Linked DNA regions of Halopiger aswanensis. The protein of the gene in region 4 binds, or shares a complex with, the protein of the main gene of each other region. Links are inferred from orthologs where the notes say so. Each region holds a gene or a part of one and is shown on either strand. Other genes may lie near its edges.

What was found.
Region 1: ATJ93_RS13375 (region 4) and ATJ93_RS08720 share a complex: the UniProt entries of both Methanocaldococcus jannaschii proteins name them as parts of the RNA polymerase complex. The link is inferred for Halopiger aswanensis from one-to-one orthologs.
Region 2: ATJ93_RS13375 (region 4) and ATJ93_RS14790 share a complex: the UniProt entries of both Methanocaldococcus jannaschii proteins name them as parts of the RNA polymerase complex. The link is inferred for Halopiger aswanensis from one-to-one orthologs.
Region 3: ATJ93_RS13375 (region 4) and ATJ93_RS00415 share a complex: the UniProt entries of both Methanocaldococcus jannaschii proteins name them as parts of the RNA polymerase complex. The link is inferred for Halopiger aswanensis from one-to-one orthologs.
Region 5: ATJ93_RS13375 (region 4) and rpoB share a complex: the UniProt entries of both Methanocaldococcus jannaschii proteins name them as parts of the RNA polymerase complex. The link is inferred for Halopiger aswanensis from one-to-one orthologs.

The regions. Positions count from the first base shown.
Region 1 is NZ_RAPO01000002.1:310,331-314,355, forward strand. What follows is about bases 689-3,421. They hold ATJ93_RS08720 (DNA-directed RNA polymerase subunit N), read left to right. Parts: upstream 689-1,824; coding sequence 1,825-2,019; downstream 2,020-3,421. Other genes in these bases: ATJ93_RS08705 (50S ribosomal protein L18e), read left to right, coding at 689-974; ATJ93_RS08710 (50S ribosomal protein L13), read left to right, coding at 971-1,420; ATJ93_RS08715 (30S ribosomal protein S9), read left to right, coding at 1,414-1,812; ATJ93_RS08725 (DNA-directed RNA polymerase subunit K), read left to right, coding at 2,035-2,214; eno (phosphopyruvate hydratase), read left to right, coding at 2,222-3,421. In the rest of the region: ATJ93_RS08695 (DNA-directed RNA polymerase subunit D), read left to right, coding at 1-186; more of ATJ93_RS08705, read left to right, coding at 621-688; more of eno, read left to right, coding at 3,422-3,433; rpsB (30S ribosomal protein S2), read left to right, coding at 3,430-4,025. UniProt on the Methanocaldococcus jannaschii protein: DNA-dependent RNA polymerase (RNAP) catalyzes the transcription of DNA into RNA using the four ribonucleoside triphosphates as substrates.
Region 2 is NZ_RAPO01000003.1:170,982-175,189, reverse strand. The notes cover bases 1,293-4,208. They hold ATJ93_RS14790 (DNA-directed RNA polymerase subunit B''), read left to right. Parts: upstream 1,293-1,918; coding sequence 1,919-3,499; downstream 3,500-4,208. Other genes in these bases: rpoB (DNA-directed RNA polymerase subunit B), read left to right, coding at 3,503-4,208; ATJ93_RS14795 (DNA-directed RNA polymerase subunit H), read left to right, coding at 1,691-1,918; ATJ93_RS14800 (hypothetical protein), read left to right, coding at 1,293-1,412. Also shown: more of ATJ93_RS14800, read left to right, coding at 1-1,292. UniProt on the Methanocaldococcus jannaschii protein: DNA-dependent RNA polymerase (RNAP) catalyzes the transcription of DNA into RNA using the four ribonucleoside triphosphates as substrates. The Rpo2 subunit (Rpo2N and Rpo2C in this organism) is implicated in DNA promoter recognition and in nucleotide binding.
Region 3 is NZ_RAPO01000001.1:86,716-90,680, forward strand. Bases 661-3,333 are described here. They hold ATJ93_RS00415 (DNA-directed RNA polymerase subunit L), read left to right. Parts: upstream 661-1,686; coding sequence 1,687-1,980; downstream 1,981-3,333. Other genes in these bases: ATJ93_RS00410 (rhomboid family intramembrane serine protease), read right to left, coding at 661-1,526; ATJ93_RS00420 (hypothetical protein), read right to left, coding at 2,044-2,931; hisF (imidazole glycerol phosphate synthase subunit HisF), read right to left, coding at 3,039-3,333. In the rest of the region: more of ATJ93_RS00410, read right to left, coding at 1-660; more of hisF, read right to left, coding at 3,334-3,854; ATJ93_RS00430 (hypothetical protein), read right to left, coding at 3,941-3,965. UniProt on the Methanocaldococcus jannaschii protein: DNA-dependent RNA polymerase (RNAP) catalyzes the transcription of DNA into RNA using the four ribonucleoside triphosphates as substrates.
Region 4 is NZ_RAPO01000002.1:1,316,466-1,320,613, reverse strand. The notes cover bases 682-3,537. They hold ATJ93_RS13375 (DNA-directed RNA polymerase), read right to left. Parts: upstream 2,471-3,537; coding sequence 1,892-2,470; downstream 682-1,891. Other genes in these bases: ATJ93_RS13365 (translation initiation factor IF-2 subunit gamma), read right to left, coding at 2,921-3,537; ATJ93_RS13370 (PIN domain-containing protein), read right to left, coding at 2,471-2,893; spt4 (transcription elongation factor subunit Spt4), read right to left, coding at 1,692-1,889; ATJ93_RS13385 (GTP-dependent dephospho-CoA kinase family protein), read right to left, coding at 1,019-1,552; ATJ93_RS13390 (hypothetical protein), read right to left, coding at 719-928. In the rest of the region: ATJ93_RS13395 (geranylgeranyl reductase family protein), read right to left, coding at 1-634; more of ATJ93_RS13365, read right to left, coding at 3,538-4,148. UniProt on the Methanocaldococcus jannaschii protein: DNA-dependent RNA polymerase (RNAP) catalyzes the transcription of DNA into RNA using the four ribonucleoside triphosphates as substrates.
Region 5 is NZ_RAPO01000003.1:169,273-172,161, reverse strand. It holds rpoB (DNA-directed RNA polymerase subunit B), read left to right. Parts: upstream 1-474; coding sequence 475-2,304; downstream 2,305-2,889. Other genes in the region: ATJ93_RS14780 (DNA-directed RNA polymerase subunit A'), read left to right, coding at 2,314-2,889; ATJ93_RS14790 (DNA-directed RNA polymerase subunit B''), read left to right, coding at 1-471. UniProt on the Methanocaldococcus jannaschii protein: DNA-dependent RNA polymerase (RNAP) catalyzes the transcription of DNA into RNA using the four ribonucleoside triphosphates as substrates. The Rpo2 subunit (Rpo2N and Rpo2C in this organism) is implicated in DNA promoter recognition and in nucleotide binding.

The DNA.
Region 1 (4,025 bases), 1.0 Mb from region 4 along the record:
AGCGAGTTCGACCACGACCTCTCGAACCGCTACCCTGACAAGCAGGTGTCGGTCGAGGACGTGCCCAACGCCTTCGTCTTCCACGTGGAGACGGACGGCTCCTTTACCGTCGAAGAGCTCGTGACTCGAGCCGCCGAGACGCTCGAATCGCGCGCAACCGAACTCGAAGACGCAGTACAGCTTTAGATAGATATGACCCGACGCCCCCGACCCACCGTGTCTGCGTGTCTGCACGAGGACGGCAGTGTCCGTTCCGGCGCCGTGAGCCGCGAGGCCGGGACGGCAGCCTCCTCGCTCGATGGAATCGAAAGGGGTTTGAAGGGGCGACGGGTACACGGAAGTGCGAGCAGGGATAGCCAAGTCAGGCCAACGGCGCAGCGTTCAGGGCGCTGTCTCGTAGGAGTCCGCAGGTTCAAATCCTGCTCCCTGCATCAACCTCACTTCCGTTTCTCTCACATCGGTACCACGCGACCGACGAGCAGTGTGACCGTCCAGGATCGACGTCGATCCCACGGCCGCAGTGCTCGCGTCGTCGGTCGCCGGTATTGCAGTCACAATCACTACAGTCGCGGTTGCCGCATGACGCGTCGCAACCGCTCGCAGTTATTTGGAGGATACCAATGAGTAGCAAAACGAATCCGAGGCTCAATGATCTCATCGCCGAGCTGAAGTCGACGTCCCGCGAGACGGACGCCGACGTCTGGCGAGACATCGCGGATCGACTCGAGAAGCCCCGGCGTACCCACGCTGAGGTTAACCTGGGCCGCATCGAGCGATACGCACGCGAAGAAGAGACCGTCGTCGTTCCCGGCAAGGTGCTGGGTTCGGGCGCACTGCAGAAGTCGGTCACCGTCGCAGCCGTCGACTTCAGTTCGTCGGCCGAGACGAAGATCGATCAGGTCGGCGAGACCGTACAGCTCGAGCAACTGCTCGAAGAGAACCCCGAAGGATCCGACGTGCGGGTGATCGCATGAGTGTAAACATTTCCGACTTCGACGCCGACGTCGTCGTCGACGCCCGAGACTGCATTCTCGGTCGCGTCGCCAGCGAGGTCGCCCAGCGCGCGCTCGACGGCGAGCGCGTCGCGGTGGTCAACGCCGAGGACGCGGTCATCACCGGCGACAAGGAAGACATCTTCCAGACCTACCGCAAGCGACTCCAGCTCGGCTCCGACAGCGGTCCCTACTACCCGAAGCGACCGGACACGATCTTCAAGCGGTCCATCCGGGGCATGCTGCCGTACAAGAAGCCGCGCGGTCGCGAGGCGTTCGAAAACGTCCGCGTCTACGTCGGCAACCCCTACGAAGACGAGCAGGACGCCCAGATCCTCGAGGGGACGTCGCTGGATCGACTTTCGAACATCCGCTTCGTCCACCTGGGCGAAGTCGCAGACCAACTGGGTGCTAACGTCACATGGTAACCAACACGAGTGGCAAGAAAAAGACGGCCGTCGCTCGCGCCACCGTGCGCGACGGAGAGGGTCGCGTGCGAATCAACTCCAAGCCGGTCGAGCTGGTCGAGCCGGAAATGTCCCGGCTCAAGATGCTCGAGCCGTTCCGCATCGCGGGAGAGGACCTGCGAAGCGAGATGGACATCGACGTCCGCGTCGAGGGTGGCGGTATCAGCGGGCAGGCAGACGCCGTCCGCACCGCGATCGCACGCGGCATCGTCCAGCACACCAACGACGCCGAGCTCCGGGACGCGTTCATGGAGTTCGACCGCTCGCTGCTGGTCAACGACGTTCGCCAGTCCGAACCGAAGAAGTGGGGCGGCCCCGGTGCGCGGGCCCGCTACCAGAAGTCCTACCGCTAAGGTGATCCAATCATGATGGTACCGGTCCGGTGTTTCACCTGTGGCAACGTCGTCGGCGAACACTGGGAAGAGTTCGACGAGCGAGCCAACGAGGGCGACGAGGACCCACAGAAGGTTCTCGACGACCTCGGTGTCGACCGCTACTGCTGTCGGCGGATGCTCGTCAGTCACACCGACCTCGTCGACGTCGTCTCCCCCTACCAGTAACGCACCACCCAACCTATGCAACAGCAACGACACAACCGCTACGAGAAGGCGCGAATCCTCGGTGCGCGAGCGCTGCAGGTGTCCTACGGGGCGCCCGTGCTGATCGAGACGGATCAGACGCAGCCGATCCTGATCGCCGCCGAAGAGTACGACGCCGGCGTGTTGCCCTTTACCGTCAAACGAGGGAACGAGTGAGCGTAGTATGACGCTAATCACCGACATTCGACTCCGACGGATCCTCGACTCGCGCGGCAACCCGACCGTTGAAGCCGACGTCGTCACCGAGAGCGGCGGCTTCGGCCGCGCAGCAGCACCGAGCGGTGCCAGTACCGGCGAGTACGAAGCCGTCGAGCGACCGCCGACCGAGGCGATCGCCGCGGCCCGCGAACACGCCGTCCCCCGCCTCGTCGGGGAGGCCTACGCCGGCAACCAGCGCGAGGTCGACTCGATCCTGCGCGCCGCCGACGGCACGGACGACTTCTCCGAGATCGGTGCCAACAGCGCGGTCGCTATTTCGATGGCCGCCGCAAAGGCCGGCGCCGACGTGCTCGGCGCCCCGCTGTTCCAGCACTTAGGCGGCACCTTCCGCGGAGAGAACTTCCCGACGCCGCTCGGTAACGTCGTCGGCGGCGGCGAACACGCCGCCGACGCGACCGACATTCAGGAGTTCCTCGCGGCACCCGTCGGCGCACCGAGCGTCGAGGACGCCGTCTTCGCGAACGCGGCCGTCCACGCCGAAGTCGCCGACCTGCTCGAGGAGCGCGGACATCCCTCCGGCAAGGGTGACGAGGGCGCATGGGCGCCCTCGATCGACGACAGCGAGGCGTTCGAAATCGTCGACGAGGCGGTGTCGACGGTGCAGGACGACGTCGGCTTCAACATCGGCTTCGGCCTCGACGTCGCGGCCGCCGAGATGTACGACGCCGACTCGGAAACCTACGAGTACGAGTCCGCCGGCGTCAGCCGCGACACCGAGGAACAGATCGAGTACATCGCGGAGCTGGTCGACGAGTACGACCTCGTCTACGTCGAGGACCCGCTCGATGAGGACGACTACGACGCCTTCGCCGAACTCACCGACGAGGTCGGCGACCAGACGCTGATCTGCGGTGACGACCTGTTCGTCACGAACACCGACCGTCTCGTCGACGGGATCGATCGCGGCGCGGCAAACAGCATCCTGATCAAGCCGAACCAGATCGGGACGCTTTCCGACGCCTTCGACGCGATCGAACTCGCCACGCAGAACGGCTACGACTCGGTTATCTCCCACCGCTCGGGCGAGACCGAGGACACGACGATCGCACACCTCGCCGTCGCGACCGACGCACCGTTCATCAAGACCGGTGCCGTCGGCGGCGAGCGAACCGCAAAGCTCAACGAGCTCATTCGAATCGCAGACGACGCGACATGACAGACAACGACACGACCCAAGAAGGGCTCGACGCCGCCGAGGAGGAAATCGACGAGGAGCCAGCCGAAGGGGCTGGCCCCGCCGCCGAGGAGGACGTCGAGCCAGTAGACGAACAGTCCGCAGACGCCGAAGCCGACGAGGCCGAGGCCGACGCCGAAACCGAAACCGAGGAAGACGCCGGTCCCGCCCTCGACGACGACGTGATGTCCGACGAGGAAGCGGACCTGCTGATCCCCGTCGAGGACTACCTCGGCGCCGGTGTCCACATCGGTACCCAGCAGAAGACCTCGGACATGGAGCGGTTCATCCACCGCGTCCGGACCGACGGCCTCTACGTGCTTGACGTCTCCAAGACCGACCAGCGCATCCGTACGGCCGCGGACTTCCTCGCGAACTACGACCCCGAGCAGATCCTGGTCACCTCGAGCCGCCAGTACGGTCGCTTCCCGGCCGAGAAGTTCGCCGAGGCCGTGGGCGCTCGCGCCCGCACCGGCCGCTTCATCCCGGGTACCCTGACGAATCCGAAGTACGACGGCTACATCGAGCCGGACGTGCTGGTCGTCACCGACCCGATCGGCGACGCTCAGGCCGT
Region 2 (4,208 bases), on a different replicon or contig from region 4:
CCGCGGTCGTCGTCGCGGTCGCGTTCCTGTTCGTCGGCGGGCCGTCGCTGTTTTTCACTCCCACAAGCGACGAGGTGGCTTCCGACCCGGCGATCGAGTCCGGATCCGAACCCGAACCGGAACTCGTCTCACTCGAGGACAGCGACAGTCGGTTCTGGCCGTACTTAAGCGCACAAACCGCCCACGAGAAGCGGAGTCCGATCAACGTGATCGTCCGCGGCGAGACCGACGAGATCGTCCGCCTGTTAGCCGAACACGGGGACGGCGACTGGAACGAGACGGCCGAGGACCACCTCGAGTCCGGCGACCTCGTCGGCGCGGCCGATAACGAGACCGAAACCGAATCCGGGAACGAGACGATTCCGGCGGAGGCACCCGACAACAGTTCGGTGCCGCCCCCGGAGCCGAACGCGACGGCCGAAACCGACGCTCCGCGGGCAATCGCGCCGACTTCGATTCCGTGGTCGCAGGCCGACGGCGCAACCCGGTACGCCTACCTCGATCCGGGGCCCGACGAGGAGGGGTACTGGACCACCGAGACCCTCCAACTCGAGGACGGCGAGTACTACGGCCACCGCTATCACATCCGCGCGTACGAGAGTCCCAACCCCGACGATCGGTGGGTCGTCATGCAGACCCACTCGGAGCACTTCGACTGGTTTACGCTGCGCCACCGCGTCCACGGCTCCGCCCAGGCCCAAGCGCGACTCGAGGCGGATCTGATGGCGATTCCCTCGGTCGACATCCAGGAGGACGTCCAGCGGATCTACCTCGGGAACGCTCGCGGGTCGGACGCCGACGGCTGGGCGACGCGGGTCGATCTCACCGCGATGGCGATCCTGCCGGTCGCCCTCGGACTCGCGGCGCGGCGGGACGCGCGCTCGACGACCCGTCGCGAGCGGTTCCGCGAGCGAGTCGCCGCCCACGTGACCGAGACCGATCGGGCGCGACTGGCGGCCGCCGCCGAGCGGGTCGACGCACGCCACCTCGTGCTCGCCGCGACGATTCTCGCGATCGTCCTCGGCGTCCGTATCGCCGGCATCGCCCTGGATCGGACCGTCGACGCGCTCACGGCGCACATGATCGCAGGGCTGTTGTATCCGTTCATCGCCGTCGGACTCCCGGTCGCGGCCTACGCGATCGCGAGCGGCCTCGAGCGGCGACTCGACGCCGCCCTCGCCGCGTCGCTGTCGCTCGCGGTAGCGATCTGGCTCGACTACGCGCTGCTGGGCGTCGACGTGTTACCGGTCGACGTCATCCTCCAGCGGATGCTCGTGGTCGCCGCGCTGGGACTGATCGCCGGCAGCGCGGTCGGCCGGGCGACGCGGGACGGTCGACTCAACGATCTGCTCGTCGTCGGCGCCGTCGGGTGGATCGCCGTCCTCGCCGGGACGCTGCTGGGATATCTGTAGCCCGTCGCGTCCGTTCCCGTCCGCCGCTGCCGTTCTCGAGCGGACCGCTTTGGGACCCCGACGAACCGAATGTCAGTTACTCGCACGACCCACAAGGAATTTAACCGATAGTCAGGTACTCTCAGACGTGCTCGGTCGTTCCGGACCGGATCGGCCGGCCGGGTAGCCGTGCTTGTGGGTCGAGTTAGTAACCGTTAAATGCCTCCCGCCGGTATCTAACTGTAGTATCTCGTGACAGCCGCTTCTCTCCCGATAGCCGACACGCACACCCACAACACATGGTAGACGTAAGCCAACACGAACTCGTACCCGAGCACACCGTCCTCGAGGAGGAGACGCTCGAGGAGGTGCTCGACGAGTACGACATCGATCGTACAGATCTGCCGAAAATCAAGCGCAACGACCCCGCTCTCCCCGACGAAGCGGAGGTCGGCGACGTCATCAAGATCGTTCGGGACTCACGGACAACCGACCAGGCAGTCGTATACCGACTCGTGGTGGAATAAATGGCAATGGAACTGGATCGCGACACGCGGCGGGAAATTTCGCGCGAATACTTCTCGAGGGAACGGCTCGCTGAACACCACTACCGCTCCTTTAACTCCTTCCTCAACCGGGGGATGCAGGAGGTCGTCGACGAGAAGGAGACGATCGACACTGACATCGGCGACAAGGAAGGCGAGGAACCGGTTCACGTCGAACTGGGCGACGTGCGCGTCGTCACCCCTCGCGTTCGGGAGGCCGACGGCTCCGAGGAGTTGCTGTATCCGCAGGAAGCGCGCCTGCGTAACATCACCTACTCCGCGCCCGTCTTCATGGAGATGTCCATCGTCAAGGGCGAGGAGGGCGACGAGCGCGTCGTCGACTCGACGGAGACCAAGATCGGTCGGATGCCGATCATGGTCGGCTCCGAGAAGTGTAACATCGCCGGCTTCTCCGACGAAGAACTCATCGAGATCGGCGAGGACCCCGCCGACCCCGGCGGCTACTTCATCGTCAACGGCTCCGAGCGAGTCCTGATGACCAGCGAGGACCTCGCACCGAACAAGATCCTCGCGGAGTACGACACCAAGTACGGCGACGAGATTCAGGTCGCCAAGACCTTCTCGCAACGCCGCGGCTACCGCGCGCTCGTTCTCTGCGAACGGACCCGGGACGGCCTGCTTGAGGTTTCGTTCCCCTCGGTCTCGGGATCGATCAACTTCGTCACCCTCGTGCGTGCGCTGGGGCTCGAGTCCGACGAGGAGATCGTCCACAAGGTCTCGAACGACCCCGAGGTCGTCAAGTACATGCTCGAGAACCTGGAGGAAGCGGAAGTCCAGACCGAGGAGGAAGCCATCGAAGCCCTCGGGAAGCGGGTCGCCTCCGGCCAGGGCAAGAACTACCAGCTCAAGCGGGCCAACTACGTCATCGACCGCTACCTTCTCCCGCACCTCCACGAGGACGGCGTTCCGGAGGAGGACGTCCGCATCAACAAGGCTCACTACCTCTGTCGGATGGCCGAGGCCTGCTTCGAGCTCGCGCTCGGCCGCCGCGAGGCCGACGACAAGGACCACTACGCCAACAAGCGGCTGAAGGTCTCGGGCGACCTGATGAAGGACCTGTTCCGGACCGCGCTGAACAAGCTGGCCCGGGACGTGAAGTACCAACTCGAGCGCGCCAACATGCGTAATCGGCAGCTTTCCGTTTCGACCGTCGTTCGGTCGGACGTCCTGACCGAGCGCCTCGAGCACCCGATCGCGACGGGCAACTGGGTCGGCGGCCGCTCGGGCGTCTCCCAGCTGGTCGACCGCACCAACTACATGGGGGTTCTCTCGCACCTGCGGCGCCTGCGCAGCCCGCTTTCGCGCTCGCAGCCGCACTTCGAAGCGCGGGACCTGCACGCGACCCAGTGGGGTCGCATCGGCCCCTCCGAGACCCCGGAGGGACCGAACTGTGGCCTGGTGAAGAACTTCGCCCAGGCCGTCGAGCTCTCGCAGAACATCGAGGACGAGCAGGCGTTGAAGCGCGAACTCGCCTCGATGGGCGTCGAGGGCATTCCGGGCATCGACAGCATCGAACGATCGACATCCGCGGCGGACGACTAATCCATGAGCAGCCAAGAACGCGAAGCCAAAGTCTACGTCAACGGGTCGCTGGTGGGAACACACCCGAACCCGAACGAGTTAGCCGAACAGATCCGCGAAGCGCGCCGTATCGGCGACGTCAGCGAGATGGTCAACGTCTCGGTCAAGGACCGTACCCGAGAGGTCATCATCAACGCCGACGCCGGCCGCGCACGACGCCCCCTGCTGGTCGTCGAGGACGGCGAACCCCGTATCTCCCAGGAGGAGATCGAGGCGATGGAGGACGGCGACCTCGAGTTCAGCGACCTCGTCGACCACGGGTACATCGAATTCATCGACGCCGAGGAGGAAGAGGACATCCTCGTCGCCGTCGACGAAGACGACCTGACCGAGAAGCACACGCACCTCGAGATCGACCCCTCGCTGATGTTCTCGATCGGTGCGGGGATGATCCCCTACCCCGAGCACAACGCCAGTCCGCGTATTACGATGGGGGCGGGGATGATCAAGCAGTCGCTGGGCCTCCCGTCGGCTAATTATCGGATCCGGCCGGACACGCGCCAACACCTGCTGCACTACCCGCAGCTCTCGATGGTCAAGACCCAGACCACCGAGCAGATCGGGTACGACGACCGGCCCGCCGCGCAGAACTTCGTCGTGGCCGTCATGAGCTACGAGGGGTTCAACATCGAGGACGCGCTGGTCATGAACAAGGCCAGCGTCGAGCGCG
Region 3 (3,965 bases), on a different replicon or contig from region 4:
ACCGTCTCGCGCCAGCCGGGGCCGCCGACCGCGATGGTCTCCTCGCCGGTGAACGAGAGCCGCTGACTCGTGACCGCCTCCATCCAGATGTTCCGTCGCTCGCTCGAGACGATGACGCCGCTGGCCTCGAGCCCGCTGTCGTCGACCACCGCGTCGATGCCGATGCCGGAGACGAGTTCGTTCTCGACCTCCTCGCCGTACTCGATCGTGTAGTCCTGAATGCGGATCGCGTCGCTCGAGGCCTCGGTCGACTCGTAGACGGCGAGGTTGACCGGGATCGCCGTCCCGGCCAGCACCGCGAGCACGAGGAGAACGACCAGAAACGCCGAACTGCGCCGCGTCGCGTCCGCCAACGGCGACCGGTCCGAGTCGTGCGTTCGTCCGCCGCCGGCGAGTTCGCGGATCCGCTCGAGTCGCCTCGGGCCGCGGTCAGTGCCTCCGCCGTCCGCACTGTGGGGCCACGCGCCGGCGGCGATCTCGAGCGGTCGATCGACGAGCGACTTCGAGCGACGGTCGTCTTGACCCCGCAAGCGTGCGACGAACCGACCGACGCGCCGTGGGACGACCGGCTTATCGGATCCTGCTAGCGCGACCGTGATCACCAGCGCGAGGACGGTGACGATGACGACGCCGGGACCCCGAAAGAGGATAAAGGAGTTCCCCTCGCCGTACCAGTAGATCTGCCACAGCCCCCGCGAGAACGCGAAGACCAGGATCGCGATCCAGACGTGGAGTGCGTTCGGCCGGCGGTCGCGGCGCTCGAGGACCACCGCGCCGAGGACGAGTCCGATGAAAAAGCCGAGCGCGTGCCCCTGGATCGCGATGCCGGCCCACCCTGGTGCGGTCGGCGGACTCTGTTCGACGACGTGGACGTACACCGGGTTTCGGATCGCGCGGTAGATCGTCAGCAGGACGCTCTGTAGCCCGATCGCCGCGATGAGCGTCGCGATCGGGTAGTGGACGATCGCGAAGGCGATGATCGCGAAGACGACCCCGGAAAAGCCGATGATCGGGCCGAGCGCGAACACGCTCGTGAGCAGCCCGACGCCGATGACCGCGAGCGGAAAGAGCACGAGGGCCCGGATCCACGGGTTCGTTCGCCACCGCTCGAGGAAGCGGCGGCCGTCAGCCGTCGGGTCGACGTCTCGATCGGGTGTGTAGTGACCCCAGGCGTACTCGGCGATCGGCGCGGCGACGACGGTCCCCGCCATGTTGCCGACGAGATGGCCCAGGTCGGCGTGGGAGAACGCGGCCGTCGCCAGCCCGAACGGATAGAAGAACGACCACGCCCGGTACGGAATCGTCACCGGATCGCTGACGTCGGTGACACCGTCCTGGACGAACAGGTAGACGCAGACGACGAACGCGACGACGACCAGCGTTCCCCACGGCACCCCCATGACGAGCCGCTCGCCGGCTACGTCGCGCCAGCGGCGGGCCGGACGGTCGAGCCGACTGACGGTAGCGAGCGAGAGGGCGACCGTCGCCGCGAGGGCAGTTGCGAGCGCGACCGCGGTCCAGCGCATATCCCTGTGGTGCGACCGCACGCCCATATACCGTTCGCTGTCCGCCGTTCGTCCGTAGACCCCGCCGCCGGTACCCGTCTCACTTCGAGCGACCGGTACCCGCGATCGAGGGCTGCCCGCCTTCGAAAGGTACAAGCGGCCGACGGCCGGATACAGGGGTATGGAACTGCGGGTCACCGAGAGCACCGAGGACGAACTCTCGATCGAAATCGCGGGCGAGGATCACACGTTCATGAACGTCCTCAAGGGCGCACTGCTCGAGCACGAGGACGTCAGCGCAGCGACCTACGACGTGAACCCCGAACAGTCGGGCGGTCAGACGGAGCCGATCCTGACGATCAAGACCGAGAGCGGCGTCGATCCGCTCGAGGCCCTCGAGGAAGCTGCTGTCGACGTCCGCGAGAAGGCGATGTCGTTCCGCGAGACGTTCGAAGACGCTGCGCAGGCGGCGTAATCGGCTCCGGTTTTCGTTCGGATTTCTCCTCTCTATCGCGTCGCAACAGTCGGCGGAGACGCCTCAGCACGTCGCGTAGAACCCGTGAATTTCTCCGTCGTCCGTGACGTGCAGATCGAGTCCTTCTGCGGAGAGGTCGCCGCTCGAGCCGCTGTCGGCCGTCGGTCGGAGGGCATCGGCGATCTCGGCTGCGAGGTCCGATTCGTCGTCGTAGCCGTCGATATCCTCCTCGAGTTGCGGTAACTGCACGGCGACTACGTCCTCGGCCGCACAGTCGACGCCGAACGCGTCGGGATCGGCCGGCTCGGGGTTCGCGTCGCCGTAGTCGCTCGCGATGAGGGCTCGATTCCAGTACTCGGCGAACGCCGCGAGGTCGGCGTCGTAGGTTCGCGAATCGGCCGCACCGCGATCGGTCTCGAGTTCCTCGTGGACCAGTTCCGCCGTCCGATCGAGGTCGATCCCGCCGGCCTGACTCCCGTTTCCGGGTGCGTCCGGCGGCGACGGCGGCCCGATTCCCGGCAGCACCGACGGCGGCACGATGCCGGTCGCGAACAGCGCGACGACGAGCCCGATGACGACCAGAATCGGCGCGTACGGCTTCGCCAACTCGAGCCAGCTCGGCGTTTCGAGCTCCCGATCGATCTCGTCGTAGGTCTGTTCGGTTTGCTCGAGGTCGGGATTGCCGCAGCGAGAACAGGGCGGATTGTTCCTGACGTGATCCCGCCCGCAGTTCGGGCATCGCCAGACGTACTGGGTGCCGGTGTCGACGGTTCCCGGTGTGGCGCCGTCGAGTTCGTCGGGCGCACCGCTCGTGCCCGCACCGCCGTTCGCGTTGCTCGAGTCCTCGTCCGCGCGGACGACGGCCTTCTCGAAGACGTTGTGCCCGCATTCGTCGCAGGGTGGGTCGTTCTCCGCGTGAGGCTTCCCACACCAGGTGCACCGCCACTTCACTGCTTCTAGCGGTTGACTGCGAGAGAATAAGCGTGTCGGGTCGATGGCACGACGGCACGACGGCACGGCCACGACGGCGTAGCCGTCACGACCCGTCGAACGCGACTTCAGAGCCGGACCGGCACGCCGCGTTCGTCCAGATACTCCTTGGTCTCCTCGATCGAGTAGTCGCCGAAGTGGAAGATCGACGCCGCCAGCCCGGCGTCCGCGTCGGCCTCGGTGAACACGTCGTACATGTCCTCCGGACCGCCACAGCCCGAGGAGGCGATGACCGGCGTGTCGACGGTCTCCGAGACCGCCGTCGTCAGCGGGAGGTCGTAGCCGTCCTTGGTGCCGTCCTTGTCGATCGAGTTGACGAAGAGTTCGCCCGCGCCGCGGGATTCGGCTTCGGCGGCCCACTCCATGACGTCGATGCCGGTCCCCTCGCGGCCGCCCTTCTTGGTGCACTCGAACCAGCAGGACTCGCCGTCGACCTCGACGTAGTGTTCGCCTCGCTCGTCGTACCGGCGCTTGGCGTCGACGCTGATGACGATACACTGGCTGCCGAAGGCCTTCGCACCCTCGTTGACGAGTTCGGGGCGCTCTAAGGCGCCGGTGGTAATCGAGACCTTGTCCGCGCCGGCGCGGAGGGTTTCCTTGATGTCCTCGGTGGTGCGGATGCCGCCGCCGACGGTCAGCGGAATGAAGACCTCGTCGGCGACGTCGCGGACGACGTCCAGCATGGTCTCGCGGCCCTCCGCGGAGGCGGTGATATCGAGGAAGACGAACTCGTCGGCCCCGGACTCGTTGTACGCCTTGGCCATCTCGACGGGGTCGCCGGTGTACTCGAGGTCCTCGAAGTGGACGCCGGTGTAGACCGCCGGATCCCCGTCTTCGTCCAGGTCGACGTCGATACACGGGATGATTCGCTTTGTCAGTGCCATGAACGGTGGTTCTTATCGGGTGTTGGCACCCGGGGTAGTAAAGGCGTCTGGATCGGACAATTCGCGCCGTCAGTTGCTGGACGGGATCACGCGGCGAACAACCGCTCTCGG
Region 4 (4,148 bases):
CGAGGCCGTACTCCACGCCGGCGTCGCCGCGGGGGATGCGCCACGCGAAGAACGTTGGCGGGGTGAGGTGGACGTCGACGAAGTCCTGGTCGTCCGCCTCCTCGGAGAAGGCGAGCACCCCGTGGAGCAGTTCGTCGGGTTCCGGAAGGTCGAGTTCGTCCCGGACCCTCGAGCGCGGGCCGTCGCAGCCGGCGACCATGCGGGCCTCGTGGGTGACGACGCCGTCGGGACCGTTCGCGACGACCTCGACGCGATCGTGGTACTCGCGGACGTCGGTGACGGTGTGTTCCTCGCGGACGTCCGCGCCGGCCTCGCGGGCGAGGTCCGCGAGGTGGCGGTCCAGCCCGACGCGGTCGATGACGTTCGAGGCGACCTCGCGCTTGTAGAAGGGATAGGCGTCGCTGCGCGGGCCGCCGACGTGGAATCGGGCGCCGTAGATCTCGTTTTGAAAGAGGTCATCGCGGGCGCCGCGGCCGGTAAACTCCCAGATGTCGGTGCTGACGTGGCCCGAGCAGGCCAGGGGGGTGCCGATCGTCCCCTGCTCTAACGCCAGCACGTCGTAACCCTTCTCGGCGGCCCGCCTCGAGAAGCGCGCACCGGCGGGGCCGACGCCGACAATGACGAAATCGTACATGTCGGTCACGTTCACGTCGGCCGGTAAATATCCTGTCGAACGGCGGGGCGACGGTCGAAGGCACCCGTCGGCTCGCCAGCCTTGCTATCGCGTGCCTCCGGTCTCGCCGACGCCATCGGCGTCGCTTTCCGCGGCCTGTTTCAGGATCAACGGCGTCACCACCATATCGAGGACGGCGATCCCGAGCGCGGCCAACTGCATCGTGCCCTCCAGAAAGAGGATCGCAATCACGGCGATCACGAGCCCGCCCGAGAGACCGATTCCCCATCGAACCGTCGGTTCTGTCAGATCCATGCCGAACTGTTAGCGAATAAATGATATAAATCCAACCACTCGTTTCGGGTGTCGAAACCGCGACGGTGCCACACTCCGTCCGCCGGTTCGTTACTCGTCGCGTTCCTCGAGCAACGTCCACAACCGCTCCGTATCGCCCTCGAAGCGCTCGAGCAGCGCCCGCATCCGCTCGCGGTGGTCGTCGGTCACGCGCACGTGGACCATCCCTTCGCCGGGCTGGCCGTAGACGACGCTTGCGCCCTCGGGAGCGGCGACGATCGCCGGCAGGGCGACCAGATCCTCCTCGCCCTCGACGAGGATCGTCGTCGGCTCGTCGCGGGAAAGGGCCTCGAGCAGCGCCTCGATGACCTCCACCGAGATTTCGGCGGGCGGGTTCACCGCCTCGAGATGGGTCTCGGCGGTGATGGTTCGGCGAACGTCCTCGTCGACGGCCTCGCGCTCGGTGCGCTCGTCGACGAGCGCCACGTCGGGCGCGCGGCCGGCCTCGAGCAGGTGGTAGGTGACGACGTCGCCGACGGCGACGAGGGTGCCGTCGACGTCGGCCAGCAGCCGCTCGGCGTCGGTCTCGATCGGCCCGATCGGCTCCTTGAGCTCCGCGCGGAGGCCGTCGGGCAGCGTCAGCAGGTGCTGGTAGTCGCCTTCGGCGTCCTCGGTGGCTTCGCTTCTGTCGACGTCAGGATCGGTATCGTCGGTCACGGATGTGCGTGGAGAAGTCGGCGTTTCGTGGCTGTGGCTCGTCCTCGAGTTCGCGTCGAAACCGCGATCAGCGGACCTTCAGCGCGTACGCGCCCGGCTCCGTGATCTGCATCTCGCTGGCGATCTCGCTGTCCTCGGGGTGGGCGATGACGACGTACCCCGCCCAGTCCTCGGTCAGCGACGAGGAGTTACAGGCGTCGCAGGTGTCGTTGTCCGGTTCGTTCACGCGGTGGCACTCTCGGCAGACGAGGCGATCGGATGCCATGGTTATTCACCCTCGGTCGTGGTGGTCGCTTCGCGCTTTTCGTGTTCCTCCTCGAGCCAGGCGTGCTTGCCCAGGCCCGGCTGCTTCGCGGTGAGACCGATCTTCGAGTCGCGCGGATTGCGCTCGTCGATGCTCTTGGTGACGATGCGGGTGCGGATGGCGTCCTCGACGCCGAGCGCACGATCGGACTCGTTGGAGGAGAGCCGCTGGTTCTCGCCGTCGAAGGCGAGGTACTCGTCGCTGATCTGGGAGACGTGGAGCAGTCCGTCGACGGGGCCGATCCCGACGAAGGCGCCGAACTCGACGACCTCGACGACCGTCCCGTCGACGACCTCCTGCATCTGCGGATCGAAGGTGACGGCGTCGAAGTCGGCTTCGTAGTAGACGCCCGGTTCGTTCGGGAGTACCGTCCCTTCGCCGATGTCGTGAACTTCGGTGACGGAGACGATGCTCCCCACCTCCTCGTCCATCCGTCCTTCGAGTTTGTCCTGCAGCAGTCGCTTCACGAGGTCCGGCGAGACGTCGCCGAGTGCCTCCGGCGGTACTTCCACCGTGTCCTTTAGTCTGACCCGTTTGTACATCTATGGTTGAGTGATCGCTAACTTGTTTCTCCCGCGTAATGCAATTACCGGTACGCTCGCCTCGAGCACCCGGTCGCGCAGCGGGCGGTCGTTCGTGACGACGTAGTCGACGTTGCCCTCGCGGGCGAGTTCGACCAAGGCGTCGTCGGCGTACGATGCCTCCGTATCGACGATGAGACAGCGTTCGGTCGCCAGATCGTGGCCGACGTTGGCGGCCGTCCCCTCCGTCCCGCCTTTCTCGGCGAGGCGACGGAGTTCCTCGACGACGGCCTGGGGCGCGGTCGGCTCGAGATCGTCGAGCAACCGATCGAGTTCGTCGAACAGGCGGACGTCGAGTTCGACCGGCATCATGAGCGCGCTCGTATCGAGCGCGACCCGTGCGCCGGTGTCGGTTCCAGTTCGATCCGGTGTCCCCGTACTCATCCTGGTCCGTCGTCGATGGCCGTCGTGTTACTCCTTGAGCGTCCCGAGTCCGATCAGCCGCCAGCGGGCGCCGATGCGGCGGTTGATCGCGATCTTCGCGCCCGGTTCGGCCGCGACGGGACGCTTGAGATTGACCTCGCACTCGCCGCCGCGGGCGCTGGTGACTGCGCCGACGGTCGTCGCCGTCCCGACGGTCATCATCAGGGGTTCGCCCGTGCTGATCTCGTCGACTGTCTCGCCGCTCTCGGCGCCGACGACGCGCTCGAGCAGGTCGACGTCCATCGTGAAACTCTCCCAGGTCGGCGGGAGCGAGCCCGGCGGTCCGGCCAGCCGACCCGCGAGCGCGTCGCCTTTCGTCAGCGACGGATCGAGGCCGGTCCCGACGCCGAGCAGGCCGCCCGGCGTGGCCGTGTCGACGTTCTCGCCGCCGGCCTGCAGCGAGCGGATCGTCGTCTCGATCGGGACGTACTCCGTCTGGCCGCCCTCCTCGACCTCGCGGCCGGGGCGGATCTCGATCTCGTCGTCGACCTCGAGTTCGCCCTGGACGAGGCTGCCGCCGAGGACGCCGCCGGCCAGATCGGCGGCGGACGTCCCGGGCTTGTTGATGTCGAAGCTGCGGGCGACGTGCATCAGCGGATCGGCGTCGGGATCGCGCTCCGGCGTCGGGATCTCCTCTTCGATCGCCTGGATCAGCAGGTCGAGGTTGACCTCCTGGCCGGCCGAAACCGGGACGACCGGCGCGTCCTCGGCGACGGTACCCTCGACGAACTCCTGGATCTCCTCGTAGTTCTGTCGGGCCTGATCGCTGCTGACGAGGTCGACCTTGTTCTGGGCGATGACGATGTTGTCGATCCCGATGATATCCAGCGCCATCAGGTGCTCTTCGGTCTGTGGCTGCGGGACGGGCTCGTTGGCGCTGATGACCAACACGGCGCCGTCCATCAGCGATGCGCCGGAGAGCATCGTCGCCATCAGGGTCTCGTGCCCCGGGGCGTCGACGAACGAAACGGTCCGCAGCGGCTCGCTCGGGGAGCCGTCCGGACACTCCTCCTCGACGGTGTAACACTCGGGTTCGTCCAGGTCGGGGCAGTGGCGGAACGTCGCGTCCGCGTAGCCGAGCCTGATGGAGATGCCACGCTTCATCTCCTCGCTGTGCTGGTCGGTCCACGAGCCGCTGAGGGCCTGGACCAGCGTGGTCTTGCCGTGGTCGACGTGACCGACGAGCCCGATGTTCACCTCCGGTTGTTGATTTCCT
Region 5 (2,889 bases), on a different replicon or contig from region 4:
CTGAACAAGCTGGCCCGGGACGTGAAGTACCAACTCGAGCGCGCCAACATGCGTAATCGGCAGCTTTCCGTTTCGACCGTCGTTCGGTCGGACGTCCTGACCGAGCGCCTCGAGCACCCGATCGCGACGGGCAACTGGGTCGGCGGCCGCTCGGGCGTCTCCCAGCTGGTCGACCGCACCAACTACATGGGGGTTCTCTCGCACCTGCGGCGCCTGCGCAGCCCGCTTTCGCGCTCGCAGCCGCACTTCGAAGCGCGGGACCTGCACGCGACCCAGTGGGGTCGCATCGGCCCCTCCGAGACCCCGGAGGGACCGAACTGTGGCCTGGTGAAGAACTTCGCCCAGGCCGTCGAGCTCTCGCAGAACATCGAGGACGAGCAGGCGTTGAAGCGCGAACTCGCCTCGATGGGCGTCGAGGGCATTCCGGGCATCGACAGCATCGAACGATCGACATCCGCGGCGGACGACTAATCCATGAGCAGCCAAGAACGCGAAGCCAAAGTCTACGTCAACGGGTCGCTGGTGGGAACACACCCGAACCCGAACGAGTTAGCCGAACAGATCCGCGAAGCGCGCCGTATCGGCGACGTCAGCGAGATGGTCAACGTCTCGGTCAAGGACCGTACCCGAGAGGTCATCATCAACGCCGACGCCGGCCGCGCACGACGCCCCCTGCTGGTCGTCGAGGACGGCGAACCCCGTATCTCCCAGGAGGAGATCGAGGCGATGGAGGACGGCGACCTCGAGTTCAGCGACCTCGTCGACCACGGGTACATCGAATTCATCGACGCCGAGGAGGAAGAGGACATCCTCGTCGCCGTCGACGAAGACGACCTGACCGAGAAGCACACGCACCTCGAGATCGACCCCTCGCTGATGTTCTCGATCGGTGCGGGGATGATCCCCTACCCCGAGCACAACGCCAGTCCGCGTATTACGATGGGGGCGGGGATGATCAAGCAGTCGCTGGGCCTCCCGTCGGCTAATTATCGGATCCGGCCGGACACGCGCCAACACCTGCTGCACTACCCGCAGCTCTCGATGGTCAAGACCCAGACCACCGAGCAGATCGGGTACGACGACCGGCCCGCCGCGCAGAACTTCGTCGTGGCCGTCATGAGCTACGAGGGGTTCAACATCGAGGACGCGCTGGTCATGAACAAGGCCAGCGTCGAGCGCGCGCTCGCCCGCTCCCATTTCTTCCGGACCTACGAGGGCGAGGAGCGCCGGTATCCGGGCGGCCAGGAGGACCGCTTCGAGATTCCCTCCCAGGACGTCCGCGGGGCCCGCGGCGAGGACGCTTACGCGCACCTCGACGAGGACGGCCTCGTCAACCCCGAGACCGAGGTCGACGAGAACTCCGTCCTGCTCGGGAAGACGAGCCCGCCGCTATTCCTCGAGGAGCCCGACGACATGGGCGGCCTCTCGCCCCAGAAGCGCCGCGAGACCTCCGTTACCATGCGATCCGGCGAGAGCGGCGTCGTCGACACCGTCACCCTCATGGAGGGTGAGGACGGCTCGAAGCTCTCGAAGGTCTCCGTGCGCGACGAGCGGATCCCCGAACTCGGGGACAAGTTCGCGTCGCGACACGGCCAGAAGGGTGTCGTCGGTCACCTGGCGCCCCAGGAGGACATGCCCTTCACCGAGAGCGGGCTCGTCCCCGACCTCGTCCTGAACCCCCACGCCCTGCCGTCTCGGATGACCGTCGGGCACATCCTCGAGATGATCGGCGGCAAACTCGGCTCGCTCGAGGGTCGGCGCGTCGACGGGACGCCGTTCCTCGGCGAGGACGAGGACAAGCTGCGCGAAGGCCTCGAGGAGGCCGGCTTCGAATCCTCCGGCAAGGAGACGATGTACTCCGGCGTCACCGGCGAGAAGATCGAGGCCGAGATCTTCGTGGGCGTGATCTTCTACCAGAAGCTCTACCACATGGTCTCGAACAAACTACACGCCCGCTCGCGCGGTCCCGTGCAGGTCCTGACCCGCCAGCCCACGGAGGGTCGCGCCCGCGAGGGCGGGCTCCGTATCGGGGAGATGGAGCGGGACGTCTTCATCGGCCACGGCGCCGCCATGACGCTGAAGGAGCGCCTGCTCGACGAATCCGACCGCGAGTACATCCCCATCTGTGCGAACTGCGGGATGAGCGCCGTCGAAAACGTCGAGCAACGCCGCGTCTACTGTCCGAACTGTGACGAGGAGACCGACATCCACGAGATCGAGATGAGCTACGCGTTCAAGCTCCTGCTCGACGAGATGAAGGCGCTCGGCATCGCACCGCGACTCGAACTGGAGGACGCCGTCTAACGTCTCACCATGCAAAACAGTACACCAAAAGACATCGGATCGATCAACTTCGGGCTCATGGAGCCCGAGGAGTATCGGGAGATGAGCGCGACGAAGATCATCACCGCCGACACCTACGACGACGACGGGTTCCCCATCGACATGGGGCTGATGGACCCGCGGCTCGGCGTCATCGACCCCGGCCTCGAGTGCAAGACCTGCGGCAAGCACTCGGGTTCCTGTAACGGTCACTTCGGCCACATCGAACTGGCCGCGCCGGTCATCCACGTCGGCTTTACGAAGCTCATCCGCCGCCTGCTGCGCGGTACCTGTCGCGAGTGTTCGCGGCTCCTGCTCACGGAGGACGAGCGCGAGGAGTTCCGCGGCCAGCTCGACGAGTCCCGCAAGCTGGGTCGCGACCTGAACGACGTGACGAAGGCGGCGATCCGCCAGGCTCGAAAGAAGGACCGCTGTCCGTTCTGTGGCGAGGTCCAGTACGACATCGACCACGAGAAGCCGACCACCTACTACGAGGTCCAGCAGGTCCTCACCAGCGAGTACTCCCAGCAGATCGCGGCCGCGATGCAGGGCGAGGAGGACGGCGAG